2 regions of the Nicoliella sp. ESL1113 genome follow, and region 1 is predicted to be linked to the other one. Evidence: predicted binding sites of a transcription regulator. Region 1 holds the regulator's gene; the other holds the start of a gene.

Evidence for each region. Region 1 encodes HrcA, which represses chaperone genes, less so after heat shock. Its sites were predicted from a motif close to TTAGCACTCNNNNNNNNNGAGTGCTAA; they were not measured.
Region 2: the regulator HrcA is predicted to act here: its motif matches at 10,176-10,202, upstream of groES (co-chaperone GroES).

Annotation. Positions count from the first base shown of each region.
Region 1 covers NZ_CP196387.1:724,802-740,175, reverse strand. Annotated here, with positions in the region: gene ACSYTJ_RS03215 (hypothetical protein) at 1-670, opposite strand, end outside; gene ACSYTJ_RS03210 (uracil-xanthine permease family protein) at 793-2,055, opposite strand; gene lepA (translation elongation factor 4) at 2,208-4,049, opposite strand; gene dnaJ (molecular chaperone DnaJ) at 4,168-5,355, opposite strand; gene dnaK (molecular chaperone DnaK) at 5,477-7,342, opposite strand; gene grpE (nucleotide exchange factor GrpE) at 7,389-7,952, opposite strand; gene hrcA (heat-inducible transcriptional repressor HrcA) at 7,972-9,009, opposite strand; gene ribF (riboflavin biosynthesis protein RibF) at 9,103-10,038, opposite strand; gene truB (tRNA pseudouridine(55) synthase TruB) at 10,048-10,959, opposite strand; gene rbfA (30S ribosome-binding factor RbfA) at 11,050-11,406, opposite strand; gene infB (translation initiation factor IF-2) at 11,426-13,732, opposite strand; gene ACSYTJ_RS03160 (L7Ae/L30e/S12e/Gadd45 family ribosomal protein) at 13,747-14,049, opposite strand; gene rnpM (RNase P modulator RnpM) at 14,042-14,338, opposite strand; gene nusA (transcription termination factor NusA) at 14,359-15,374, opposite strand, start outside.
Region 2 covers NZ_CP196387.1:1,314,978-1,330,351, reverse strand. Annotated here, with positions in the region: gene recR (recombination mediator RecR) at 1-394, shown strand, start outside; gene ACSYTJ_RS05770 (YaaL family protein) at 408-656, shown strand; gene tmk (dTMP kinase) at 756-1,400, shown strand; gene darA (cyclic di-AMP receptor DarA) at 1,400-1,726, shown strand; gene holB (DNA polymerase III subunit delta') at 1,732-2,751, shown strand; gene ACSYTJ_RS05750 (DNA replication initiation control protein YabA) at 2,777-3,121, shown strand; gene rsmI (16S rRNA (cytidine(1402)-2'-O)-methyltransferase) at 3,139-4,026, shown strand; gene ACSYTJ_RS05740 (acyl-[acyl-carrier-protein] thioesterase) at 4,036-4,785, shown strand; gene tsaB (tRNA (adenosine(37)-N6)-threonylcarbamoyltransferase complex dimerization subunit type 1 TsaB) at 4,868-5,581, shown strand; gene rimI (ribosomal protein S18-alanine N-acetyltransferase) at 5,565-6,164, shown strand; gene tsaD (tRNA (adenosine(37)-N6)-threonylcarbamoyltransferase complex transferase subunit TsaD) at 6,198-7,211, shown strand; gene ACSYTJ_RS05720 (ATP-binding cassette domain-containing protein) at 7,257-9,218, opposite strand; gene ACSYTJ_RS05715 (redox-sensing transcriptional repressor Rex) at 9,389-10,021, shown strand; gene groES (co-chaperone GroES) at 10,233-10,517, shown strand; gene groL (chaperonin GroEL) at 10,577-12,196, shown strand; gene ACSYTJ_RS05700 (APC family permease) at 12,359-14,194, shown strand; gene ACSYTJ_RS05695 (glycosyltransferase family 4 protein) at 14,313-15,374, shown strand, end outside.

The DNA of each region.
Region 1 (15,374 bases):
TTGGCATGTTTAACTTAAGGTATTCATCATCTTCGATCAAATCGTATAATAATTTAGCCAAAAGTGGTTTTTTGCTTGCTAACTTATCACTATCGATCCGATATAGAACGTTTCGACCACTAAGGTCAACATTATTAAAAAATGTCCGATATCGATAATTGCGGTCATTAATGTAATAACTTTGTAGTCCCAATAAAAGGTTCAATTTCTTTCGCAGCGGAAGGCTCACTAATTCAGTATTTACGTCCACATCAAAGATATGCCTAATCGTATTAATCTTAACATCACTAGTCGATTCCAAAAACGGGTCCAATTGTTCACCAATCGAGCTTTCGTTATCAACAGTGCTTAAAAATAATAGGTTAATTGGGTGTTGGTCTAACGTGTTCTCCCATTGCATTATTGCATCTGGTAATAATGCATCATCAACATGCAAATTAAGCCAATAGGTTTCCCCCTGAGTCGCTAATTCGATATCAGCTGGATCATCATAAACGATGACTGGCAGATTATTAATAAATTCAAATAAGCCAGTATTTAACTGGCCATCATTTTTAATTACAATTGCTAATTCACTTCTATGGTATTGATTAGTTATATTATTCACAAAACTAACTAAATTCTGTTCGTCTAATTGGTCATTAGGCAACAGGTTAATGATAAATTTCATAAAAACCCTCCTAAGTACTATGAAATTTAGTTGATTAACATTAATTATAAAGGAATATAAATCCAACCGCAATTCAAGAAAATAAAAAGGGCTTACCTTAGCAGCCCTAGCTATATTAACTATTATTCTTTAGGAAGGATTAAATTTAAGATAATTCCGATTACAGTTGCTAACCCTAATCCAGTAAATTGAAATTGATTACCGATTTGTAAATAAGCATTCCCCACCCCAATTACCAAAATGATCGATGCGATCATAAGGTTACGCTTGAGATTTAAATCGACTTGTTTTTCAACCATGAGCTTAATCCCACTAGCTGCAATGGTCCCGAATAATAAGAAACTAATTCCCCCAATAACTGGTTTTGGCATCTGCATAATTAACACGTTCAGCTTGTTAACGAACGCAAATAAAATAGCAAAGACGGCGGCCCCCATCAAAACATACACACTATGAACCTTAGTGATGGCCATTACCCCAATGTTTTCACCATAGCTAGTTACAGCAGGTCCTCCTAAAAGCCCAGCTGCAATCGATGCCGCTCCATCACCGGCTAAGGTGCGGTTCAATCCAGGTGATCTGAAATAATCGCGGTGGGTCAATTCATCTAATAACATCAGATGTCCAATATGTTCTGTCATTGTCACGAATGCAATCGGTGCAATTGCAATAATGGCTCCAACGTTTAGATGAAAAGAATAGTTAATAAATGGCAATTCAAACGGTGGCATTTTGAACCACGGGGCATTGGCAATTACACTAATATTAACTAGTCCCAAAAAAATCGAAACTATATAACCACAAACAATGGCTAGTAATACGGGAATCAGGCCTAAGAATCCCTTTAAATACATGTTAAAGAACACTGCTAGTGCAAGGGTAAGAAGAGCAATCCCGAAGAATTTAATATCATAATGATTATTATTCATCATCGCATCATTAGCTGCACTACCCGCCAAAGAAAGCCCAATCACCATAATGATCGGACCGACTACGATCGGCGGCAATAAATGATCGACCCAATCTTTACCAATCATTGCAATCATAGCTGCAACAATCAGATACACGATTCCAACCGTTACCACCCCTTGCGCAATTCCAGGATAGCCTGTCGTTTTCATCAATGAAGCCATAGGAACGATAAATGCAAAACTCGATCCCATATACGCGGGAATCTGGCGTTTGGTGATTAAGATGTGAAGCAGGGTCCCCACCCCGGATGAAAATAGTGCAATGCTCGGACTTAACCCCACTAGTAACGGTACGATTACCGTACTTCCAAACATTGAAAACATGTGTTGTAAGGATAGCCCAACCCATGGGATTAACTTTGGCTTATCATTTACATCTAATACTGCATCATCATCATGAAAATTATTCTTCATTTAAAATTCCTTTCAAAAAAGCCCCCACTAACAGACTAGTTAATGGGGGCTTTAAATAAGTGCTTGATATTCGTACCATCTTCTAGTCTCTCTGGACTAATTAAAGATATTATATTAATAATAGATTACTGTAGTTAACCATAAATGTCAATCTAGTTCGAACCATCGGATTCATCTTCATCGGTCTTTAACACCGCCATGAAGGCTTCTTGTGGGATATCGACCTTTCCAACCGCTTTCATCCGCTTCTTACCGGCCTTTTGCTTTTCCAGTAATTTCATCCGTCTAGTCCGATCACCACCATATAGTTTAGCGGTCACGTCTTTACGGTATGCCTTAACGTTCGTTCTAGCAATCACCTTCGCACCAATCGCGGCTTGAATTGGAATTTCAAAGTTTTGGCGTGGAATGATTGTCTTAAGTTTCCCAACGATTTCACGCGCCCGACTAGAAGCAAACGATCGATGTGAAATAAAACTTAAGGCGTCGACTTGATCACCATTCAGCAAAATATCAATTTTAACTAAATCACTTGGTTGGTAATCATCAACTTCGTAATCCAATGATGCATATCCATGGGTTCCTGATTTTAATTTATCAAAGAAATCAAAAATAATTTCCGAAAGGGGCATATGGTAAATCACATTGACCCGCGTGTCATCAAGGTAATCCATCGTTTCAAATTGCCCCCGTCGTTTTTGACAAAGCTCCATTACCGCCCCCACGTAGTCGTTGGGAACCATAATCGTTGCTTTCACAAACGGTTCTTCAATCTTCTTAATGGCAGAAGCATCTGGCATTTCGAAGGGATTGTGAACATCTACTTCATTGCCATCATTTGTAAATGCGTGGTAGGTAACGGAAGGCGCAGTCGTGATCAAATCAAGGTTAAATTCACGTTCTAGCCGTTCTTGAACTACATCCATATGCAATAACCCTAAAAATCCACAACGGAATCCAAATCCTAACGCTTGCGAATTTTCTGGTTCAAATTCTAGTGAAGCATCGTTTAACTTTAGCTTTTCAAGGGCTTCACGCAGATCGCCAAACTTTGCGTTATCAGTAGGATATAGCCCTGCATACACCATCGGATTCATTTCTCGATAACCAGGAAGGGCCTTATCAGCTGGATTATTGACCAATGTAACGGTATCACCAACTCGGGTTTGATTAATATCCTTAATACTAGCGGTAATGTAGCCCACGTCTCCTGCCATTAAATAATCGCGCTTAACTGGATGCGGAGAGTTGACCCCTACTTCAGTGACTTCATATTGAGTCCCACTATTCATTAATAGGATTTTATCGCCGGTCTTTACAACCCCATCTTCCAAACGAACACTCAATACGACTCCACGATAATCATCATAAACGGAATCGAATACTAACGCTTTTAGTGGGGCATCGATATCACCGCTTGGTGCAGGAATATCATTCACAATTTTTTCAAGTAAATCTGGAACGCCCAACCCTGTTTTGGCACTGGTCAACGCTGCATCAGAAGTATCTAGGCCAATCATGTTTTCGATTTCAGCCTTCACTTCGTCTACTTGTGCAGATGGCAAATCGACCTTATTGATGACTGGGATAATTTCTAAGTCATCATCAAGGGCTAAATAAACATTCGCTAGGGTTTGAGCTTCTACCCCTTGGGTAGCATCAACAACTAACAATGCCCCCTCACAAGCTGCTAGACTTCTTGAAACCTCGTAAGAAAAATCGACGTGCCCAGGTGTATCAATTAAATGAAACTCATAGTCATGACCGTCCTTAGCATGATAGGTCAATTTAACAGCATTCAATTTAATCGTGATTCCACGTTCCCGTTCCAATTCCATATTGTCCAATAGTTGATTCCGCATATCCCGCTTAGCGACCGTATCGGTCAATTCTAGAATTCGATCAGCCAGCGTTGATTTTCCGTGATCAATATGTGCGACAATGGAAAAGTTCCGAATGTATTTTTGGTGTTCCTTCATTTCATTAAGATCCATTTTTTGTCCTGCCTTTTTCTTTTTCGTTACGGTAATTATTTCTCTTAATTATAACAACCACTGACACTGATAACAAATTAGATACAATAAAAGCCAGCGATTGGCTGGCCATTATTAACTATTTCTTATCAAACTTGTCGCGCATTTTATCGAAAAATGATTGATTTTGCGTTACATTGATGTCTTCACCACTAGCATCGGCGAATTCTTTCAACGTTTCTCGTTGCCGTTTATTCAAGTTCCGTGGCGTAACGATATTAACGTTAACCACTTCATCACCACGACCGGCCCCGTTGACGTTTGGAATTCCCTTGCCCCTCAGACGGAAGTTCGTGCCTGTTTGGGTCCCTGCCGGAATCTTTAGGCTGACTTCGCCATCTTCGGTCTTTTGATCATCATTTAAAGCCCGCACTTTAATTTCACACCCCAGTGCGGCTTGGGCAAATGAAATCGTTTGCTTATAGGTAATCCGAGTTCCTTCACGTTGAAAGTGCTTGCTTGGTTTTACTGAGAATAGGATGTATAAGTCCCCGTAAGGACCTCCATTACTTCCTGCATCCCCTTGTTGTTGTAAACGCATCTGTTGGCCGTCATCTACACCAGCTGGCACCGTAACAGCAATTTCATGGGCTTGTTCAGTCTTACCAGCACCATGACAAGTAGGACACTTTTCCTTGATTTCCTTCCCAGTCCCGTGACAAACTGGACATTCCTGTTGACTTCTAATCCGACCGAGCGGCGTATTTTGTTCAACGGTCACATAGCCATTTCCATGACAGTGTTGACAGGTTTGTGGCTTGGTCCCTGGTTTCGCACCATTTCCACCACAGGTCTGACAGGTCGCTTCACGATTATACTTAATCGTTGTCTTCTTACCGAACACGGCTTCATCAAAATTAAGCCCCATTTGGTATTGAAGATCACGTCCCTGCGTTGGTGCATTCGGGTTATGCGCTTGTTGGCCACCCCCACCAAAGAATTGGCTAAAGATGTCTTCGAAGCCACCGCCACCGAAGCCACCAGCGCCACCACCGAAGCCGCCGAAACCACCAGCACCGCCGACTCCACCACCGCCGAAGCCTTGAGGCCCATCTGCTGATCCGTATTGATCGTAGTTCGCCTTTTTATTCTTATCACTCAATACTTCATATGCTTCAGTGATTTGCTTGAATTTAGCTTCCGCATCAGGTGCCTTGTTAACATCTGGATGATACTTTGCTGCTAGCTTCCGATATGCCCGTTTAATATCGCTTTCACTGGCATCATGATCCAGGCCTAACACCTTGTAATAATCTTCTCCAGCCATTATTTTCCTCCTAAGTTCATATCTATTTTTATTTTAAAGGATTCAAACCCCTAAGACAATAAAAAGCCAAAGTCTAATTCAGCGACTTTGACTTTTTATGACAACGAATTAATAACAATTATTATTTGTTATTGTCCTTCTTATCATCATCGTTAACTTCATGGAAGTCACCGTTAACTGTGTTGTCATCACCCTTAGCAGAATCTGAACCAGCATTTGCACCAGCATCAGCGCCACCTTGAGCTTGTTGATTTTGTTGATATAACTTAGTAGCTAATTCTTGAACTTGCTTTTGTAGTTCATCCTTCTTAGCCTTCATGTCATCAAGGTTGTTTTCTTCCTTGGCCTTCTTCAAAGCAGCTTCAGCATCCTTAGTAGCCTTAATTTCGTCTTCGGATACCTTACCTTCAACATCCTTCAAAGTCTTATCAGTTTGGAAGATCAATTGGTCAACTTCATTCTTTAAGTCGACTTCTTCCTTGCGCTTTTCATCAGCATCGGCATTAGCCTTTGCTTCATCCATCATCTTGTTGATTTCGTCATCGGAAAGACCATTGGAATCCTTGATGGTAATCTTTTGGGACTTACCTGTTCCCTTATCCTTAGCGGAAACGTTAACGATTCCGTTCTTATCGATATCGAAAGTAACTTCGATTTGAGGAATTCCACGAGGAGCAGCAGGAATATCAGTTAATTGGAATTGACCAAGCGTCTTGTCGTCAGCAGCCATTGGCCGTTCACCTTGTAAGACGTGGATATCAACAGCTGGTTGGTTATCAGCGGCAGTTGAGAAGACTTGACTCTTTGAAGTTGGAATGGTCGTGTTTCTGTCGATCAACTTAGTGAAGACCCCACCCATGGTTTCAATACCAAGGGAAAGTGGTGTAACATCAAGTAGCACAACATCCTTAACATCACCAGTTAGCACCCCACCTTGAACAGCAGCACCATCGGCAACGGCTTCATCAGGGTTAATAGAGTGGTTTGGTTCCTTGCCAGTCCATTGCTTAACAGCTTCTTGAACGGCTGGAATTCTAGTAGAACCACCATTTAAGATAACGTTATCAATGTCAGAAGTGGATAATCCAGCATCCTTCAATGCATTATCGAATGGGGCCTTAGTCTTTTCAACTAAGTCAGCAGTTAATTCATTGAACTTAGAACGACTTAACTTAGCAGTCAAGTGAAGTGGACCTTCATCACCAGAAGCGATAAATGGAAGGCTGATTTCAGTTTCAGAAACTCCTGAAAGGTCCTTTTTAGCCTTTTCAGCAGCATCCTTTAACCGTTGTAATGCCATCTTATCCTTGGATAAGTCGACTCCATGTTCGCTCTTGAAGCCATCAATTAACCAGTCCATGATCTTCTTATCGAAGTCATCCCCACCTAAGTGAGTATCACCATTAGTAGAAAGGACTTGGAACACACCGTCACCTAATTCAAGAACGGAAACATCAAAGGTCCCACCACCAAGGTCATATACCAATACCTTTTGGTCGTTATCCTTCTTGTTCAAACCATAAGCTAACGCAGCAGCAGTAGGTTCGTTGATAATCCGCTTAACATCTAATCCAGCAATCTTACCAGCATCCTTAGTTGCTTGTCTTTGGGCATCATCAAAGTATGCAGGAACAGTGATAACTGCCTTGTCCACAGTGTCACCAATGTAGTCTTCAGCAAACTTCTTGATGTATTGTAAGATCATTGCAGAAATTTGTTGTGGAGTGTAGCTCTTACCATCAACATCGACTTTGTAATTGCTGTCACCCATGTGGCTCTTGATCGATGAAATCGTGTTCGGGTTAGTGATCATTTGACGCTTTGCAACTTCCCCAACTTGAATTTCACCATCTTTAAATGCAACGACTGAAGGAGTCGTTCTTGAACCTTCTGGATTAGGAATAATCTTTGGTTCGTTACCTTCAAGAACGGCAACTGCTGAATTAGTAGTTCCTAAATCAATTCCAATAATTTTGTTACTAGCCATAATTTAATTTACCTCACTTTTTATTTTTTATTTATTAATTGTTTGTTTATTTTGCAACAACGACCATCGCTGGACGAATCACACGATCAGCTAATTGATAGCCATCTTGTAATACTTTCACAACGTGATCAGTTGGATGAGCATCATCTGCTGGGACCGTTTGAACGGCTTGACAGAAATTCGGATCAAACTTCTTGCCTTCCGCATCAATTTTTTTAATGTTGCTATCACTCAAAGCCTTAGTTAGGTGGTTCGAAACCATTTCAACCCCTTGTTTAAGTTGTTGACCGGCTTTATCATCCACCTTAACTTCAAGGGCTCGGTTTAAATTATCAACGATCGGTAAAATATTAGTTGCAAGCTTTTGGCCATCATACTTCAAGATGGTTGCTTGGTCTTTTTTAGCCCGATTTTGAACGTTTTGCAACTCAGCTGCAGTCCGTAGATACTTATTTTCCATATCATCCAACTGCCGTTTTAAATCAATAATTGCTTTATCAGCTTGTTTGTCTTCAGCATTAGCTTGCTCATCTGCAGCCTTTAACTTCTCTGTTTCAGTAGCTTCCGCAGAATTTTGCTTTTCTTCATCTTGCTTTTTCTTAGATGCCAAACAAAACCCTCCTCTAGATTTATTTGTTTTCTCCATAGTAACCTAACAAACGCTTGGTAAGCTCTTCTCTAAATGCACTGACCAAGGTAATTACCTTCGAATAAGGCATTCGAGTAGGCCCCAACACAGCAATCATTCCCTTACCGTATTGACCAACATCATAGGTCCCTGTAATGACACTATAATTTTTCAATAATTCATTACTCATTTCAGAACCGATCTGAACCGAAACACCATCTTCTGAATTTCCTAAAAATTTAGAAATTTCACCAGATTGATTTAACATCGAATACAGCGGTTTGAGATAACTAACATCGCTTTGATTGGTAAAACTCAATAGGTTCATTTCACCACCAACGTAAAGGCGATCTCTAGTTGCTCTCATAAGGACCTCATCCAAGATGTCAATAAAGCCATTCGGAGAATGCAAGTACTTATTAACTTCCATTGGAATTACAGATTTTAGTTGCTCTAATACCACCGATAATGGCTGGCCAACAAGTCGATCATTAATCAAATTAACGACTGACTCTAGTTGTTCACCGGTAACACCATCGGAAATGCGGAACAATTCAGTTTCCGCATCCCCATTATCAGTTACCAGAATCGCCATAACACGTTGATCACCTAATGCAACCAATCTAAATCCTTTTAGATGCCTACTTTGAGCCTGCTCTGGCTGCAAAGTCAAAGCAGTATAGTTAGTTAAATCAGATAGGATATTAGCAGATTTTTGAACTAGCTCATCGATCTTATGGTAATTTGAATCTAACGCCTTATGAATGATTTCCAAATCACTCATCGTATTGACCTTTGACAATGTCAAATGATCGACGTAATAACGATAACCATTAATCGATGGAATCCGTCCGGAAGATAAGTGGGTTTTTTCAATTAACCCCATATTTTCCAAAACCACCATTTCATTTCTGATCGTAGCAGAACTAACGTGAAACGGAAGTTGATTAACTAATGCTTTAGAACCAACAGGCGTTCCCGATTGAGTATAATCCTGAACGATTCCAGAAAGAATCAATTCTTGACGTTCTGTTAGCATTAATAATCACTCCTTTTTTAGCACTCATATCCTTCAAGTGCTAAGCTACATATATAATTTACCAAAGGAGCGATTATAAGTCAAGAAAGACACTCACAAATCACTTAAAAACTTTTGAGCCGTTTTTTGATCTTGATGCAGCTGATCGATCAAGGCTTCTACCCCGTTGAACTTAACCTCACCGCGCGTCCAATGGAGCCATTCGATATTTACTACTTCACCATAAATATTTTGATCAAAGTTAAATAAATTAATTTCAACGGTAATGGGATGTGAATCACCAAACGTTACGTTACGGCCAATCGAAGCCATCCCATCGTACCATTGATCACCAATTTGCATCCTTACAATGTAGATTCCAATTGCTGGCAACCATTGATATTCGCTATGCTCAACGTTAGCTGTTGGAAATCCCAACTCACGCCCGCGAGCAAATCCATGCACAACAGTTCCCGTAGTAACAAAGGGCCTGCCTAACAACCGATTAACGGTATCAATATGACCATCATCTAGGTTTTGGCGAATCCGAGTAGAACTCACTTTTTTATTGTCAATATCAAAGGATGCAACATCAACCACTTCAAAACGATTCTTTACATATTGAGGTAATAAATTCATATCAGCATTCTTTTTTCCATAAGTATGATCAAAACCAGCAAATACCGCCACTGCATTAAAGCGACAAAGATAATTATCGACGAATTCCTGTGGACTTTGCGCTTGGAATGCATTTGTATAACTAATCTGGAATACGATGTCAACGCCTAAGCGCTCAAAGAGTTCCATTTTATAATCCATCAGCGTTAAGTAACGCTTATCATGCGCGTTTAATTGTTGATATACGATTGATGGATGATGATCATAAGTTAAAACTGCTAATTTAACTCCGCGTTTTTCAGCAATTGATTTTGCTCGATTGATTATTTGCTGATGACCCAAATGGAGCCCATCAAAAAAACCCATTGCAAGCACAACTGGTTCATTCAAATTTAAATCTTTCATTGGATGGTGAATCTTTAAAATTTTCATTGTAAACTCCTAATTGACACTAAACATTTTTAATGGTTTATAAAATCCCTGTTCATGATTGTAATAGTACAACGCCTTAATTTGCTGATTAAACCTTACAGCAATTTCATCATTATCCATATTAATATCTTGGGGACTTAAAAATCCACCATTTTGCACCGTTTTCCACTGGTTCGGGCTCAATTCAATACTTGGATATCCACCCAGTGCATGATCAATTGGATACAAAACATTACTAATGTTGCCATCTTCCATCGCTGCTTTCACTTGACTTAGCGTAACCGATTCATCAATCGTAAAGCCGCCACTCTTAATCCTAGTAAGATCAGACATTACAGCTGGTACCCCTAAGATTTGGCCAACCATAAACGATAAAGTGCGGACATAGGTTCCCTTTCCACAACCTACTTCGAACTTGATTCGCTGAACTTGTTCTTCTTTATCATATTCAATGGGAGCAATAATTTTAAAGTAGTCAATGCGAACGTGCCGCTGGGGCCGTGTTACAGTTTCACCCGCCCGTGCATATTCGTATAAACGGCGACCATTGACTTTTACAGCTGAATACATTGGTGGAATTTGTAACAGTTCAGGTTGAACCAACCGTTGCATCGCCTGATTAATTGATGCTTCTGAAAACGGATCCGTAATTGCCTTCCGTTCAACAACATCACCATCTAAATCCTCGGTAGTCGTTGACATCCCAAGGGTGATTTCTCCTCGATAAACTTTTCCAGAATTCATCAAAAAATCAACCACCTTAGTTGCACTACCGATACAAATTGGTAAAACACCGTCAACGTTTGGATCGAGCGTTCCACTATGTCCAATTTTTTTAGTTTGCAAAATTCCACGTAGTTTTCTGACGCAATCGAAACTAGTCATTCCACGTTGTTTGTTCAATGGGATGATTCCATCCATAATTAACGACTCCCTATCTTTTCTCTAATTAATATTAATTGAAACATAAAAAGAGTAGATAACAAATGATTATTACCTACTCTTTTAAAATTATTTATCTTCGCGTTGTAGTTTATTGATCAATTGATCAATCTTACTCCCGTATTGAATTGAATCATCTAATTCAAAATGAATTTCTGGTGTCTTATAGACGTTTCTTAACCGAGCGCCTAACGCACTTCTAATCATTCCGGTTGCCTTATCCAATCCCTTTTGGGTATTTTCTTCATCACTCTTTTTATCAGAGAGAATGCTGTAAAAAATCGTTGCTTGTTGAAGATCACCAGTGACTTCCACTCCGGTAATTGTAACGCCCTTAACTCTGGGGTCACGTACTTCCTTCAATAACAAATCATTAACTTCTCTTTGAATTTCTTGTTGTAGTCGCCCTACACGATATTGTGCCATAGTATCCTCCTTAATCGAATTATTCGATTGGAACTTCTTTCATAATGTAGGCTTCAATAACATCATTGACCTTAATATCATTATAATTTTCAATTGTAAGCCCACATTCAAAACCTTGTTTAACGCTCTTAGCGTCATCTTTAAAGCGTTTTAAACTGCCAAGTTCGCCATCAAAAATCACAACATTGTCCCTAATTAGCCGTACCTTACTATCACGGTTAATATAACCTGAGATTACCATCCCACCAGCAATTGTTCCGATCTTAGAAGCTTTATAAATTTCTCTCACTTCAACTTGACCAGTAACTTCTTCCTTATATGTGGGTTCTAGCATTCCCTTCATAGCGGATTCCACTTCATCGATTGCATCATAAATCACTTGATGTAAACGAATATCAACGTTATCGCTTTCAGCTTGAGCCTTAGCTTGTGGGGTGGGACGAACACTAAATCCAATAATGATTGCGTTACTTGCCTCTGCTAAGGCCACATCACTTTCATTAATGGCTCCAACTCCGGTATGAATGATATTAACACGCACTCCTTCTACTTCAATCTTTTGAAGGCTAGAAGAAAGTGCTTCAACTGAACCTTGAACATCAGCTTTAATAATAATATCAACTTGCTTCATTTCACCTTCTTTAAGTGAATCGAACAAGTTATCCAATGTAACATGGTTCGTTTGACGACGATCATTTTCTTGAGCTGCTTGAGCCCGTTTTTCTCCAGCAGCACGGGCGGTCTTTTCATCATCAAAGACAATAAACCGATCCCCTGCTTCTGGAACGTCGTTCAATCCAGTAATTCCAACAGGAGTTGATGGGGTGGCTTCCTTCATTTCTTTGTTGTGTTCATTAACCATAGTCCGCACTCGACCAAAGGTATCACCAACTACAATCGGATCCCCAACGTGCATGGTCCCTTGTTGAACTAACAGCGTTGCAACGGTTCCCTTTCCACGATCAAGACGAGCTTCGATTACTGAACCAGCAGCATTTTGCCGTGGATTAGCCTTTAATTCCATCACTTCAGCTTGCAATAGGATCATGTCCAATAATTCATCAACGTTGGTCCCGAATTTAGCTGAAATTTTTACAAAGATGGTATCGCCACCCCAGTCTTCAGGAATTAATCCGTAGTTACTAAGTTGTTCAGTAACGTGATCTGGGTTGGCCCCTGGCTTATCAATCTTATTGATTGCAACGATAATTGGGGTCTTTGCAGCCTTAGCATGGTTGATGGCTTCGATGGTTTGTGGCATTACTCCATCATCAGCAGCAACCACTAAAATCGTAATATCAGTAATATCAGCTCCACGTGCCCGCATGGCAGTAAAAGCAGCATGACCAGGAGTATCCAAGAAAGTAATTGTCTTTTTATCATGCTTAACTTGATAAGCACCAATTCCTTGGGTAATCCCACCAGCTTCACCAGAAGTAATGTGAGAATGTCTCAAGTAATCCAATAGGGTGGTTTTACCATGATCAACGTGTCCCATGATCGTAACCACTGGTGGTCTGTTTTCTTGATAAGCCGTGTTGTGTTCTTCTTCATCAAATAACTTATCAAGATCAGAAACGTTAACTTCTTCTTTTTCCTTGGCTTCAATTCCGTAGTCAGTGGCTAGCAATTCAATGGTTTCATTATCCAATGATTTGTTTTGGTTAACCATAACCCCAAGCATGAATAACTTTTTAACAATTTCAGCAGGTTCTCTGTGAAGGACCTTCCCAATTTCTTGTGCATTCATCCCATCAGTATATTCTAATACCTTTGGAAGTGGATGATCTTTCCGTTTAGGAGCATCGTTATGCTTATGAATTTGGCGAATTCGTTGATTCTTAGTGTATTTACTATTGAAATTGTTATTCCGCTTGTTAAATTTCTTCTTGTTCTTCCGATTATTTTTGTTAAAACCGTTCGAATTATTACTAGCATTATTAGTATTTCGACCAGAACCAGATTGAACGTTATTTCTTTGCCCATTCGAATTATTAGACCGATGGTTATTATTTGACTGACTAGCATTACTATGACTAGGTTTATTATTAATTTGGTGGCCCCCCTGTCTTTTGTCAGCATGGCTATTTTGGTTTCGGTTTTGATTGCCACCATGTTGTTGATTATTTTGTGGTTTAGAATTAGTTCGTGTCGTTGGTTTAGCTGAATTACTCTTTAATGCAGCTCTAATTTGCTTTTCTTGGTTATCATCAATCGTAGACATATGGTTATGAACCGAGATACCCTTACTATTAGCACTGTTAATTAGTTGCTTGCTGGTAACATTGAGCTCTTTAGCTAATTCATAAATACGCTTTTTACCCATATAATCACTATCCTTTAACTATTTTTTATTTCAGAAAGCTTTCTGGCAAAGCCACGATCAGTAATTCCAATCATTGTTCGGGGAGCACCGATTGCATCGCTTAATTCCTGTTTAGAAATAAAGTGATGGTATTCAACCTGATACGAACCCGCTTTGTCAATAAACTTCTTGGTAGATGATTGTCCGGTATCGCTTGCAATAATCAAAAGAGCAACTTGATGCTTTTTAATTGCATTTAAAATAATTGCCTCGCCAGTAACTACCTTACCAGCTCTTTTGGCGATTCCGATTAAATTTAAATATTTTTGATTATTCATTTTCAAATAATTTTTTTCTTGCTTGTTCATGATCAGTATAAGCAATTAAATCATCGTAAAATTGATCATCAACATTAGTGTCAAAAACCTTGTTAAATGTTTTTTTAGCCTTAGCTTGCTTTGCAATTTCTACATCCATTGAGATATAAGCACCGCGCCCGGCTTTTTTACCAGTTTTATCAATGCTTACGTTGCCTTCTTTATCACGGACGATTCTAATCAACTCTTTTTTAGGAGCCATTTCACCCGTGACAATATCTTTACGCATTGGAACCTTTCGACGTCGCATTTGAACCTCCCTACTGATAACTAATCAGCGTTTTCATCATTATCAGGATCTTCAGCAGCAGTGTGATTTTCATAAATATTTTCATCTGCTTCTGATTCTGACTTAATATCAATTTTAAATCCAGTTAACTTAGCAGCTAATCGAGCGTTTTGTCCACGCTTCCCAATTGCTAATGATAATTGATAATCAGGTACAATCACCGTACAAGCTTGATCGTTTTCAGGGTCGAAAATAACATCGACTACTTCAGACGGATTCAAAGCGTTGGCAATGAACTTCGCCTTATCGTCAGTCCATTCAACAATATCCATATTTTCGCCACCAAGTTCATTTACGATTGTTTGAACCCGTTGTCCCTTAGGACCAACAGTGGTTCCAACAGGATCTATATCAGGGTTATTAGAGCGAACAGCTACTTTTGAGCGGTCCCCAGCTTCCCTAGCAATTGAGACAATTTCAACAGTTCCATCGTAGATTTCAGGAACTTCTTGTTCAAATAAACGCTTTAATAGTCCAGGTGCCGTTCTGCTAACAAATACTTGAGGGCCCTTAGAAGCGTTTTCAACCTTAGTAACATATACCTTGATTTTATCTTGTGGTCGATATTCTTCATTTGGCATCTGGTTACTAACAGGCATTACAGCTTCGACCTTGCCAAGATTAATGTACACAAAACGACTATCTGAACGTTCTACTTCTCCAGTAATTAACTCATCTTGGTATTGACTAAATTGATTATAAACCATTTCCCGTTCAGCTTCTCGAACCCGTTGCATAATTACCTGCTTTGCAGTTTGGGCAGCGATGCGACCAAAATTCTTAGGAGTAACTTCGATCTTGATGTCATCACCAACTTCATAACCATGGCTAATTAAAAGGGCATCTTTAATACTATATTCAGTCTGGGCATCTTCAACCACGTCAACAATCTTTTTAACAGCATAGACGTGAATATCACCCTTCTTATTATCAAATTCTACATCTACATTTTGTGATTGACCATAATTACGCTTATAAGCAGAAGTCAAAGCTGCCT
Region 2 (15,374 bases), 590 kb from region 1:
TGAAATTTGTCAAGATCCAAATCGTGATCAAACCAAAATTTTAGTAGTTGAACAACCTAAGGATATCATGACGATGGAGCAGATGAAGGATTATAATGGCCTTTATCACGTCTTAGGTGGGGTTTTATCTCCCTTGGATGGCACTGGTCCAGATGAACTAAACGTTAGTTCATTGATCAAGAGACTACAATCGAATGAAGCCGTTAACGAAGTGATTATTGCTACCAATGCAACTCCCGAAGGAGAAGCAACTGCAATGTATCTTTCCAAGTTGATTAAACCAGCTGGAATTAAGGTAACTCGTTTAGCTTATGGACTTTCAGTGGGAAGCGATATTGAGTATGCTGATGAGATGACTTTGTTTAGAGCCGTTCAAGGTCGAACCGAAATTTAGGGGCGAATTATTTATGTTTGGTAGAAAGAGCAGTGCACAAAAGAATAAAATGCAATATGATCAAGAATTATTGGATTCAATTGACGAAGCAAAGTCTGAATGGTCACGGGCTCAAGAAACCCAAAACGCAATTTCAGAAGTGGATGACGAAATTATTGCTCAAACCCAACTTGCTCGTTGTAAATATTTGTATCTGTATCGAGAAGCTAGATTCCGAAATGTTCATAATAATCGGATTCAATCGTCGGTATTTGATTATTAAAGGGTCGGAATCACGTTTGTGGTTTTGACTCTTTTTGCTTTGCCAATGAACTTTTAATAAAGTACAATTATAGTTAGAAAACAAAAAGGATAGTTACTAATGAATAAAAATTTTATTACGTTCGAAGGCTCTGATGGGGCTGGCAAAACCACGGTTTTAAAACGGGTTTTTGAAACCGTGCAAAGCCAATTGGATGTACCAGTGATCCTAACTCGTGAACCAGGCGGGAATCGAATTTCAGAAATGATAAGGAATGTAATTTTAGACCGTGATAATCAAGCAATGGATTTCAAAACGGAAGCGTTATTGTATGCTGCCGCTAGACGGCAACATTTGGTGGAGACTGTCATTCCAGCTCTGGAGAAGGGTAAATTGGTTTTAAGCGATCGATACCTGGACAGTTCGCTTGCTTATCAAGGTGGCGGTCGTCAGCTGGGAATCAAACCAGTTTTTGACATGAATCAATTTGCTACCGATGGTTTAATGCCGGGCTTAACGATTTATTTTGATGTCCCGGTTGAAGTTGGTTTAAATAGGATTAGTGCTCATCGAAGTGCCAATGAAGTTGATCGATTGGATGTTGAGACCAAGGAATTTCATTATCGGGTTCATTCTACTTATGAGCAGCTAGTTCATGATTATCCTAATCGAATCATCCGAGTTGACGCAACTAGGTCAATCGATGAAGTTTATGATGCGGTATTAAAAATTTTGCACGATTATCTAAATAGGGGTGACAAATAATGAAATTATTAATTGCAGTTATTCAAGATAAAGATACTAGTGAGCTACAAGAGGCATTTATCAAAAATAATATTCGAGCAACCAAGTTATCTACAACTGGGGGCTTTCTTAAATCAGGGAACACCACTTACATGATTGGAATTGAAGATGAAAAGGTGCAAAAAACCTTAGATATCATCAAGAATATTTCAAGAACTAGAAAGAAATATATGACGCCACCAGTTAATCTAGATGGCGGAGCAAATGAAGGTTCATATCCCGTCAAAATCCAAGTTGGTGGGGCAACTGTAATGATCTTACCAATGGATCAATTTTATCAATTCTAATGGCGATGGAAAAATCAGTTGCTGAGTCCATTATTAAAGAGGCATCTATTAAGCAACCCCAATTAGTTGATCATTTTGCCCAGGTTGTTAGTGACCATGATTTGACCCATGCGTACCTATTTAGCGGGGCGCTAGGAAATGGGAAGTTAGCGGTTGCGTTACAGATTACGATGGCATTGTTTTGTCCCCATCAAAAAGATGGTAGACCTTGTGGTAAGTGCAATGAGTGTATCCGAATTGCCAGTCGGCAGCATCCAGATGTAATGATCATTGAACCAGACGGAGCAAGCATCAAAATTGATCAAGTGCGATTATTAAAGGCTGAATTTACCAAGAGTGCTGTTGAGGGTAATCAAAAGGCATTCATAATCAATGATGCTGATAAAATGACCACAGAGGCTGCTAATAGTCTTTTAAAGTTTATTGAGGAGCCAGTTGGGAATGTATTTTCATTTCTACTTACCAGCAATAAATCACTATTGTTACCAACCATTATTTCAAGAACCCAATTAGTTGAATTTCCTTCAATTTCGCCGACCCTCTTTAGCGAAGAACTCACTAAAGCTGGTATTGATAGTGTATATTTTAACTTAATTATGAAAATGACTAATAATATTGATACTGCCTCTGGGTGGTTTGAAAATAATTGGTTCGCAAAGTTGCAAAATGCAATTAGTCAATGGTTTCTTCAGCTCAACAAGCGCAATCCAGTTGCATTTACAATGGTGCAAACTGATATGATGGCCTTGATTAATAATCAGGATGCAAAGCGAATTACAATCGATATGATGATTGAAGTTTGGCGGGATGTATTAGATATTAAATTTAAAGCAGTTGATGATAATGAACTTAATTTTCCACAAATTAATAGCCAAATTCACCAAATTGCGTTGCAGATTCCTAAGCAAAAGTTGCTCAGTATAATTGAACTAATGCTTAAGAGTAATAGTGATTTAGCAATTAACATTAATTTTCAAAACGTTTTAGAATCAACTACTTTAAAGGTGCTAGATCAGTTGAATTAAACAATTAATAAGGGTGAAATTGATATTGAATAATAAAGAGCTATACAGTGGGTTAAAGAATATGGAGTCTCAAACTCAATCGATGTTGACCCGCTTTTCCGAACTCCGTGAAGCAATGAACGAAGTTTTGGAAAAAAATTCAGAATTAGAAATTGAAAATCAGCATTTGCGTGAATTATTGGAAACACATTCAAATGAAAATCATGATCAAAAAGTACCAACACAGAAAGCAACCAAGCATAATGAGTCCCGCAAGATATTAGAAAAGTTATTTAATGATGGATTTCACGTATGTAATCAATTTTATGGTAAACCGCGTGAAAATGGTGAAGGTTGTATGTTCTGTGATGAAATTATTAACCGAAAATAAGAAAGTTAGGGATTAAATTGCAAGTTCAACACAGTTTTGCTAAACATGATACTGGAACGTTATACCTAGTGCCAACCCCAATTGGCAATTTAGATGACATGACTTTTAGAGCAGTTAAGGTGCTTCGTGAAGTCGATTTAATTGCGGCTGAGGATACACGAAATACCCAGAAATTATTGAATCATTTTGAAATTGAGACTAAGGAAATTAGTTTTCATGAACATAACACAATGGAACGGATTCCAGAATTGATTCAAAAATTGCAATCAGGAATGAACATTGCCCAAGCTAGCGATGCGGGAATGCCATCGATAAGTGATCCAGGACACGAATTAGTGGTTGCTTGTATTGAGGCTAATATCCCAGTCGTTCCATTGCCAGGGGCGAATGCCGGATTAACTGGACTAATTGCATCTGGGTTATCACCACAACCCTTTTATTTCTATGGCTTTTTGAATCGGAAGCCAAGTGATCAAATCGCTGAACTTGAAGATCTGAACCGTCATCAAGAAACGTTCATTCTATATGAGGCGCCACATCGTTTAAGAAAAACCCTTAAGAACATGGCGAGCGTACTTGGTGAAGGAAGACGTGCCGTCTTATGTAGGGAAATTACAAAGCGGTATGAGGATTTTCATAGGGGGACCTTGCTTGAATTATTAGATTGGGCTGCCAACAATAAAATTATGGGAGAATTCGTAATTATTGTTGAGGGCAATTCAGAGGCACAAATCGATGATCATCAAGATGATGAACTGAACGGGCTTTCGATGGTTGAACAGGTCGATTATTTAATTGCGCAAGGTGATAAGCCAAACGTTGCGATTAAGCAAGTTGCTAAGTTACACCAAATTAAAAAGCAAGAAGTTTATAACCTATATCACCATATTGAAAAGGAGGATTGACCATTTATCGTGAGTCGCTTTAGTGAAAAACATCGAATCACTTATTATGAAACTGATAATCAGAATCGAGTTACGTTACCAATGCTCCTTAACATGGCAATTTTAGTTTCTGAGGATCAAAATGAAGAGCTTGGGTTAACCAATGAATTTATTGCATCGTTTGGGGTAACTTGGGTGGTCATTCAATATGATTTAGAAATTAATCATCTTCCTAAGACGGATGAAAATATTACCATCCAAACCCAATCGACATCTTATAATAAATTTTTTGCCTTTCGAGAGTTTTGGATTTTAGATGAGAAGGGCAGTCAGTGCGTTTACATCAAAAGCTTATGGGTTTCAATGAATATTGAACAACGGCGTTTAGCACCGATCCCGCATCAAATTGTGGATCCTTATCAATCTAATGCTGTGAAGTTAACTCCTCGAATTAAAAAGCCACGCAAGATTGAATCATTATCTAATAGTCGCCAGTATCGAATCCGTTATAGCGATATTGATACGAATATTCACGTCAACAATACTCGTTATTTGGATTGGATGACTGATTTATTACCATATGATTTTTTAGTTCAAAACATTCCTGCTCACATTAACCTAAAATATGATAGCGAAGTGCGTTATGGCAACGTAATTGAAAGTAATTATGAACATCAAGAAATTGATGGAACCGTTGTTACGAAGCACGAAATTTATCACAATCAACAATTAGCAGCAATTGCTAATATTACTTGGCAACACGATGGCGAGGTAGATTAAACATCTGGTTCGCTTTTTTTAATGCTTTATAATGGTATATAATAAGCATGATAAAAATTAACAACAATAGGGAGATTATTTTATGAAGGTTTTAGCATTGGATACTTCCAATCGCCCCCTAAGTATCGCGATCTTAGAGGATCAACAAATTTTAGCAACAACGACAACAACGACGCATCAAAAACATGCTCAATACTTACTACCGATTATCGATAATCTAATGAAAGATTGTGGAATGCAGCCCAGCGATTTAGACCGCGTGGTAGTTGCTGATGGTCCTGGCTCTTATACCGGAATTAGGATTGCAACTGCGACTGCTAAGGTATTAGCATTTACCCTAGGGATTAAATTAGTGGGGGTTTCTAGTTTGCAAACATTGGCTTTGAATATCAATATTGAAGGTCAATTAGTGAATTCAGTGTTTGATGCCAGAAATGAGAACATGTTTACTGGATTGTATCGGATTCAAAACGGACGCCCAGTTGCAGTGATTCCTGATCAACACGTTTCATTATCCCGTTGGTTGAGTAAAATGGAGGCCTATCAAAATGAATCGATTATTGGATTAGGTGATGCTAATCATTTTAACGATCGCTTGCCTGCTAATTTTACGATGATTAATAATTTAGATAACCTTCCTCAAGCTGCAAACCTAGGACTATTTGGCGAGACTTTACCACCAGTTCAAGACATTGATACGTTTGTTCCTAATTATTTGAGATTGACGAAAGCAGAAGCCGATTGGCAAAAACTACACCCAAAAGAGGATTCAAGTTCATATGTTAAAAAAGTTTAAGCAATGGTACCATAGCCTATTTTTAAAAAGTGAAGCAGTATTTCGTGAACAACAAATTGCGGTTAAAAACCATACGATTGAAATTAAAAATGTTAAGTACTTTATTGGAAGGGCCATGGTTACAGATACCCCGGAATTATTAAAGATTGAAAAATCTGTTTATGACGGCAAAACTCCATGGAACTACAATACGATGCTAAGGGAACTTAAGCGTGATCAAGACCGTTTATACTTAGTAATTAGATATCATGATCAATTGGTTGCATTCATTGGTTGTGCAATGTTTGATAATAATAAGGAATGCCATATTACGAATCTAGCGGTTCAAAAAGAATTTCAACATCGGGGGCTTGCATATTACTTGTTAACGGTAATTATTAAAAAAGCGCGTCGCATTGACTATTCAAAAATCACGCTAGAAGTGAGAAGTAGTAATTATCGTGCTCAGCATCTTTATGCTGATTTAGGATTTAAACGCTCAGGCATTAAAAATAACTACTATATTGATAATCAAGAAGATGCCATTGATATGACGCTAGATATTAGTGAAATTGATAATAGCCCAATTAATTATGGATTATAATTTGGAGGAATAATTTTGAAGCGTAATTTAATCATGTCATTTGAGTCTAGTTGCGATGAAACTAGTGTCGCAATTATTGCAGATGGCAATCAAATTCTTTCTAACATCGTAGCCACACAGATCAATAGCCATAAACGATTTGGTGGCGTAGTTCCAGAAGTTGCTAGTCGTCATCATATCGAAGAAATTACCATCTGTATTCGTGATGCGATGCAAGAGGCCAATGTTACCTATGATGATTTAGATGCCGTGGCCGTTACCTATGGGCCTGGATTAGTAGGTTCGCTTTTGATCGGGGTGACTGCTGCTAAGATGGTTGCGTGGGCTCACCACCTTCCGTTAATTCCAGTCAACCACCTCGCGGGGCATATTTATGCTGCTCGCTTTGTCGAACCAATTGAATTTCCAACCCTTGCATTAGTCGTTTCTGGTGGCCACACTGAATTGGTTTACATGCCCAAAGAGGGCCAGTTCGAAATTATTGGTGAAACGCGCGATGATGCCGCTGGTGAAGCCTACGATAAAATTGGTCGGGTGTTAGGGATTAACTACCCCGCAGGCCCTACTGTTGATGCGATGGCAGCGAAGGGTAAGGATACATTTAACTTTCCACGAGCAATGGATAAGTCATCTAATTATGATTTTAGTTTTAGTGGGTTAAAGAGTGCCTTTATTAACACTTACCATCACGCAGAACAAGTAGGTGATAAGTTGAATCATGATGACCTGGCAACTAGTTTTCAAAATGCGGTCGTAGATGTTTTAGTAGATAAAACACTGCGGGCGTTGGAGAACTACCCAGTCAAACAATTGATCTTAGCAGGAGGAGTAGCTGCCAACAATGGACTGCGGACACGCTTGCAATCAGCAATTGATCAACTACCAAATACGAAATTAATAATGGCGCCACGCAAACTATGTGGTGATAACGCTGCGATGATTGGTGCAGCTGGCTTTATTATGTTTAAAGAAGGGCGTTTTGCAGGCCTCGATTTAAATGCTGACCCGAGCCTTGAGTTTGAATGGGCTCCTGATGTAACTCAATAAAATTCAAAAAGGACTGAATCAAAATTTTTGATTCAGTCCTTTTATTTACTCATTATTTAAATCTTCGAGTTCTAAACTTAGTTGAGTCCACTGATCTGATAGTTTTTCATTTTGGTGGTTGACTTGATCGAGATTCTTTTGGAGTTCCTCAAGTTCACTAATCTTTTGATCAGCAGCTAGTTGGGCCATTCGATCCTCGATTTGAGCGTGTTGTTCGCTGAGCTTGCCCATTTGTTCCTCAATTTCGCTGATTTGGCGTTCTAATTTACGTCGTTGCTTTTGGTCTTGCTTACTCTTTTGGTAATCGACCTTGCCCTTCGATTCGGTGGGTTGAACCGCTTCGGGATGTTCAGCAGCTAATTTAGCGGCCTCGTGTTGTGCTTGGGCGATTTGATCTTCCTTTTTTTCGATATAGTAATCATAATCCCCTAGGTATCTTTCTGATCCTTCAGGGGTAATTTCAATAATTTCGCTAGCAACTTGGTTAATGAAGTATCGATCGTGTGAAACGAACAGGATCGTCCCATCAAATTGCTTCAATGCATTTTCAAGAACTTCGCGACTTTCAATGTCCAAATGGTTAGTGGGTTCATCGAGAATTAAGAAATTATCGTGATCCATTGATAATTTGGTGAGCATCAAACGCGCCTTTTCACCACCAGAAAGGTTACCGACGACTTTTTCAACGTCATTACCAGAAAATAAAAAGCTCCCTAAAATGGTTCTAATGTGGCCTTCTGGAGTAGTAGGGTAGTCGTCCCAAATTTCATTTAAAACGGTTTTATTACTGTGTAAGGAAGTCTGTTTTTGATCGTAGTAGCCAATGCTGACTCCGGTCCCGAATGAAACGGTCCCCGCTAATTTTGGTAGCTTGCCTAAAATGGTTTTTAATAGGGTCGACTTACCAACCCCGTTGGGTCCGATAATTGCAATCGATTGGTGCTTTTTTTCGTCAATGTTAATTGGACTAGCTAGAACCTGATCATCATAGCCGACCGCCAGATTCCGAACTGTTAAAACGATGTTACCACTGGGCTTTGCTTCTGAGAATCGAAATTGAGCGACCTTATTATTATCAAATGGTTTTTCGAGCTTTGGCATTTTTTCTAATTGTTTACGACGTGCCTGAGCACGGTTAGTAGTCGATGCCCGAACGATGTTTTTATCAATAAAGTCCTGCATTTTTTTAATTTCAGCTTGCTGTTTTTCATACGCATGGAGCCGTTCAGCATAGCGCGCTTGTTTTTGCTTCACAAAGCTAGTGTAATCACCTTTGTAATATGTTAGCGTTCCGTTATCCAAGTCATAGACTTCATTGACTAACTTATCCATGAAGTAACGGTCATGTGAAATGATCAAAAGCGAACCAGGATAGTTTTGGACGTAGCCTTCCAACCATGTGATCGTTTCAACATCTAAGTGGTTGGTTGGTTCATCTAAAATAAGGAGGTCGCGTTTTTCAAGGAGCAGTTTCGCTAATGCGAGTTGGGTTTGTTGCCCACCTGAAAGAGAATTAACGGGTTGTTCGTAGAATGATTCTCCAAAACCAAATCCGTTTAAAACCGCCTTGATTTCAGCTTTATAACTGTACCCATGATTAGCGGTAAAGTTAGCCTGAATCGTGTCGTATGATTTAGTGACTTCTGCTAGTTTTTGTGGATCTTGATTAACCTGTTGATCACTCATTTGTATTTCTAACGCGTGCATCTTGTGTTCCGTTTTAATTAATTCTGCGAACACGCTTAACATCTCATCCCAGACGTTTCGTTCTGAATGAAGACCCGTATTTTGTGAAAGATAGCCAATTGTAAGGCCGTTTTTTTCAGTAATCTTCCCTTCGTCGATGCTTTCTTCACCAATGATCATTTTAACTAGCGTTGATTTACCGGCTCCATTGCGGCCAACGAGCCCGATTCTAGCATGATTTTCAATATTCATATTAACATTTGTGAAAATTGGCACACCATCGAATCTTTTGGTTACGTTATTTACTTGTAAGATTTGCAAGTCCTCACCCCTTTATATTATAGTAGTTTAAGGATAATTTTATCATAATTTACATATAATATGAAATTATGAAAATCGATATAATTGATTAATATTTCACAAAGTCTTTTTTTATGATAAAATAATCTGGAAACGTTTTTTATGAACGAAAATGCCGGGAGGAAAGACTTATGGCTGAAAATAAAATTCCACGGGCAACCGCAAAAAGATTGCCGATCTATTATCGATACCTTACGATTTTACATGACTCAAACGTTGAACGAATCTCATCAAATAAATTTGCGGACGCAATTCAAGTGGACTCTGCTACGATTAGAAGGGATTTTTCCTATTTTGGGGCGCTTGGTAAACGTGGCTATGGTTATGATGTTGAGAATTTATTGAATTTCTTTAAGCGGATTCTAAATGAAGACCGTTTGACTAACGTTGCATTAGTCGGGGTCGGAAACTTTGGACAGGCACTACTGAACTTTAATTTTCATCGTGATAGCAACGTTAGGATTGCTGCTGCCTTTGATACTAAGGAGCGAATGATTAACACAATTCAAAACGGGGTCCCCATTTATTCATATGAAGAAATGGTTCAACAATTAAGGGATCAACAGATCAAGGTCGTTATTTTAACTGTGCCTTCTAAAGTGGCCCAAGAAGTTTGCGATAATGCCATTAAAGCGGGAGCGGAGGGCTTTCTTAACTTCACCCAGGTCCGTCTATCAACTCCCGAGAACGTAACGGTGCAAAATGTTGATTTAACGAATGAGTTACAGACCTTGATTTACTTTATTGAACATTACATTAAGTAAACCTTTAGATTCAAGATTCCTAGTTTTAAATCATCGCATTATTAATCTGATTTCGATAAAATGTTCATGCAAAGTTGCATGAGCGTTTTTTTATTTGGGCAGCGGTCAAAATGTTTGCAATTAAAATTAAAAGAATATATATTAAAGATAACAATTAGCACTGACATAGTTCAAGTGCTAAATTTATGTAAACTTAATTGGAGGGATTAATGTGTTAAAGCCATTAGGTGATCGTGTGATCGTTGAAGTTGAAGAGGAAAAGGAAAAGACAGTCGGCGGGATTGTCTTAGCAAGTAATGCTAAGGAAAAGCCCCAAACTGGAAAGGTAGTCGCTGTCGGTGCTGGACGGATCTTGGATAACGGAGAGACAGTTGCACCAGCAGTTAAGGAAGGCGAAACCGTTCTATTCGACAAGTACTCTGGCACTTCCGTTGACTACGAAGGCCAATCCTACTTAGTTTTACATGAAAAGGATTTAGTTGCAGTTGTCGACTAATTAATAAATTAAAATTAAAATCATAAAAAACAAAAAATAATTTCATGAGGTGATAATTGATGGCTAAGGAAGTTAAATTTGCAGAAGATGCAAGAAAATCATTACTTAACGGTGTTGATAAATTAGCTAATACGGTTAAGACTACTTTAGGACCAAAGGGACGTAACGTTGTCCTAGAAGAAGGTGCTGGTCCAAACATCACAAATGATGGGGTAACTATTGCAAAGGCGATTCAACTCCCAGATCATTTTGAAAACATGGGAGCTAAATTAGTTGCTGAAGTTGCTTCCAAGACTAATGACATTGCTGGTGACGGGACTACGACTGCCACTGTATTGACCCAAGCAATCGTCAACGAAGGCTTGAAGAACGTTACCGCTGGTGCTAACCCAGTTGGCGTTCGCCGCGGAATCGAAAAGGCTACCGAAGTAGCTGTAAAGGCATTACACAAGATGTCACACGAAGTAAAGAACAAAAACGATATTGCTCAAATCGCTGCCATTTCTTCTGCTAACAAGCAAGTTGGTGAATTGATTGCCGATGCAATGGAAAAGGTTGGTAACGACGGGGTCATTACCATTGAAGATTCCCGTGGGGTTGAAACTAGCCTAGATGTCGTTGAAGGAATGCAATTCGATCGTGGTTACATGTCACAATACATGGTGACTGATAACGATAAGATGGAAGCTAATTTGGATAATCCATACATTCTAATTACTGACAAAAAGATTAATAACATTCAAGACATTTTACCAGTTCTTCAATCAGTGGTTGAACAAGGGCGTTCACTCTTGATCATTGCTGATGATATTGGTGGTGAAGCATTACCAACCCTTGTTTTGAATAAGATGCGTGGGACCTTCAACGTGGTTGCTGTCAAAGCTCCTGGATTCGGTGATCGTCGGAAGGATCAATTACAAGACATCGCTACTTTAACTGGTGCAACTGTGATTACTGACGACTTAGGATTAAACCTAAAGGATGCGACCCTAGAACAACTAGGTCAATCTGCTAAGGCAAACATTACTAAGGATAACACTACGATCGTTCAAGGTGCTGGTGACAAGGCTAAGATTGCTGATCGGGTTAGCGAAATTAAGACCCAAATTGAAAAGACGACTTCTGACTTTGACCGTGACAAGTTAAAGGAACGCCTTGCTAAGTTAGCTGGTGGAGTTGCTGTTGTTCGTGTCGGTGCTGCGACCGAAACCGAATTAAAGGAACGTAAGTACAGAATCGAAGATGCTTTGAACGCTACGCGGGCTGCCGTTGAAGAAGGCTACGTTCCTGGTGGTGGAACAGCTTACATTAATATCTTAAAGGATATTGATGCCATTAAGGCTGAAGGCGATGAAAACACCGGGGTTCAAATCGTTCGCCGTGCATTGGAAGCTCCAGTTAGACAAATTGCTCACAATGCTGGGGTTGATGGTTCCGTGATCGTTGACCACCTTAGAGGTCAAAAACCTGGAATTGGTTACAATGCTGCTGATGGAACTTACGAAGACATGATCAAGGCTGGAGTTATTGACCCAACCAAGGTTAGTCGCTCAGCACTTCAAAACGCCGCTTCTGTTTCAGCATTGTTATTAACTACTGAAGCCGTAGTAGCAAACGAACCAAAGGATGATAATAACACCCCAATGCCTCCACAACCAGGTATGGGCGGCATGATGTAATTTAAATTAAGCTCTGCTTTAAAAGAATCGCTATTTAGCGGTTCTTTTTTTGTTAATAAAATTCAATATGAAATATTTACCAAATTGTAGTAAAATTAAGAATTGCATAAACAAATTTATATTATCTTAAAAAATGAAGACTTAAAAAGTGAGGTCATTTTCATGTGGCGTTATTTAAAACGATTAGTAATTGGGAAGCCATTGAAATCAACTGATGAGGGTGGTAATTCCTTGAATAAATTTAAGGGATTGGCTTTGCTCTCTTCTGATGCTCTTTCATCGGTTGCTTATGGGACCGAACAGATTACAGCGGTATTGTTGACCCTTTCAGTAGCTGCTTTAGTTTACCAAATTTGGATTTCAGCATTAGTTTTGATTCTTTTGCTGGCAATCACGTTGTCCTATCAACAAATTATTTACGCCTATCCATCTGGTGGGGGTGCCTACCTAGTTGCTAGTGATAATTGGGGGCGGACGACTGGGTTAGTTGCTGGTGGGTCCTTACTAGTTGATTATATGCTGACCGTGGCGGTTTCGACCACTTCTGGAACCGAAGCAATTACGTCTGCAATTCCAGCACTATATAATTATCGAATCCTGATTTCATGCTTGATCGTAGTATTAATTATGTTACTGAATTTACGGGGGATGCGTGAATCAGCATCGATTTTGACGGTGCCGGTTTACCTATTCATCTTTATGATTTTTATCATGATTATTTGGGGTGGGTATAATATTTTAACTGGACATATTACATACCAAGCTGCTAGCGCAGTTGGTACCCCAGTCCAGGGAATGACACTGCTATTATTCTTCAAGGCTTTTTCTTCTGGTTCTTCATCGCTAACTGGAGTGGAAGCAATTAGTAACTCGGTTCCTAACTTTAAAAAACCCCGTGAAAAGATGGCTTCACATACGCTTGCTATCATGGCTTTGATCTTAGGGTTCTTCTTTGGTGGGATTACACTTTTGAGTTATTACATGGGAATTAAGCCGAATGCACATGTGACGGTGCTGTCACAAATTGGAGCAGGCGTATTCGGCCATGGTGGAATTATGTTCTATGTATTACAACTTTCCACCGCAATGATTTTAGCAGTGGCTGCAAACACTGGCTTTTCAGCATTTCCAATTCTAGCTTATAATTTAGCACGCGATAAATTTTTACCGCACGCCTACTTGGATAAGGGTGATCGGTTAGGATATTCCAACGGGATTATTTCACTTGCGATTGGGGCATTGATCCTAATCATTATGTTCAATGGGGAAACGAACCTCTTAGTACCCCTGTATTCCATCGGGGTATTCATTCCATTTACACTTTCACAGTCTGGGATGATTTTACATTGGCGCAAGCACCGTGAAGGAGCATGGGTCTTAAAAGCGACCATTAATTTCATCGGGGCGTTGATCTCGGCAATCCTAGTTGTTTTCTTATTGCTACTCCACTTTGTAAACGTCTGGCCATACTTCATCGTGATGCCACTATTGATCCTTTTATTTTATCGCATCAATGAGCATTATCGTAAGGTCGGCACCCAACTGGAAGTTAGCCATAAGGCGCAAGAAATTCCAGAATCATTTAGTGGTTCGACTGTAATTGTTTTGATCAGTGACGTTACGACCATGACGATGAATGCGATTACCTATGCTAAATCGATCAGTGATGATATCATTGCGATGCATGTTTCGTTTGATTCTAATCCAGAACGCGAAAAAAAGGTGGCCAACGACTTTAAGGTTGCGTTCCCAGAAATTCGGTTCGTTGATATTCATTCATCATATCGCTCAATCGTTAATCCAACGTTGCGCTTTTGTGATGTGATTGCCAAGCGTGCCGAACACGACGGGAATACAACCACTGTATTGGTTCCGCAATTTGTCCCTAAGCATCATTGGCAACAAATTCTGCATAATCAAAGTGGTTTACGGTTGCGTGCAGCTTTAAACTCACGTCAAAACATCGTGGTAAGCACTTATAATTACCATTTGAAATAATTAATTAAACGGGAGTTATCGCTATATTACAATTGTGATAACTCTTTTTGATTGGGTTGTTTTTAGATTGTGAGATTTGTATAATTAAATTTAATAATTATTTTTCAAGGGAGGTGGAATGGTGAAGTTAAAAATAATTGTCTGTTTATTTGCGACAATGCTTATATCGGCAATTTTGACGCCATTTGTTCGTAAATTGGCATTTAAAATTGGGGCTGAAGACGATCCCAATAAACGGCGCGTCAATAAGGTTCCAATGCCAACGCTTGGTGGGTTATCAATATTTGCATCCTATACTTTTGCAACGGTCGGCTTAATGCGGAACTTAATTCCAGGACCTCAGTTGTGGGGAGTCCTGGGTGGTGAAATATTGATTGTTTTAACCGGGGTGTTAGACGATATTTATACCTTAAAACCGCGTCAAAAAGTGTTTGGGATTACCTTAGCATCGTTATTCGTTTTCTTTTTTGGACATGTTCGAATGACCGTTCTAACATTGCCGCTACTGGGATCATTTCATTTAGGCTGGTTAAGTTTGCCGATTACTTGGGTTTGGATCTTGGCAATTACTAACGCAGTGAATTTGATTGATGGACTCGATGGATTAGCTACTGGAGTCGCAATTATTGCATTATCGACAATGGGGATTACTGGAATGTTCTTCTTGAATGTGGGTAATACATACGTATCAATCATGATTTTTACTTTGGTTGTAGCATGTGTTGGCTTTTTACCATATAATTTCTTTCCTGCTAGAATTTATCTAGGGGACACGGGATCGCTATTTATTGGTTTTATGATTTCAGTGTTTTCACTAAACGGATTAAAGAATGCAACGTTCATTACAGTCATCATTCCAGTAATCATTCTGGGGGTGCCAATTACTGATACTGTATATGCCATTTTAAGGCGATTATTGAATCGGCAACCAATTTCACATGCTGACAAACATCATTTGCATCATCGATTAATGCAAATGGGATTGACCCATCGGCAAACCGTATTAGTGATTTATGGAATTGCGATGATCTTTTCATTTATCTCGCTTCTCTACCCCATTTCCAACCTATGGGGCATTATCTTACTTACGATCGCAACCTTGATTGGATTGGAATTGTTTGTGGAGTCAATTGGATTAGTTGGCAAGAATCGGCAACCACTTTTAAAATGGATTAAACGA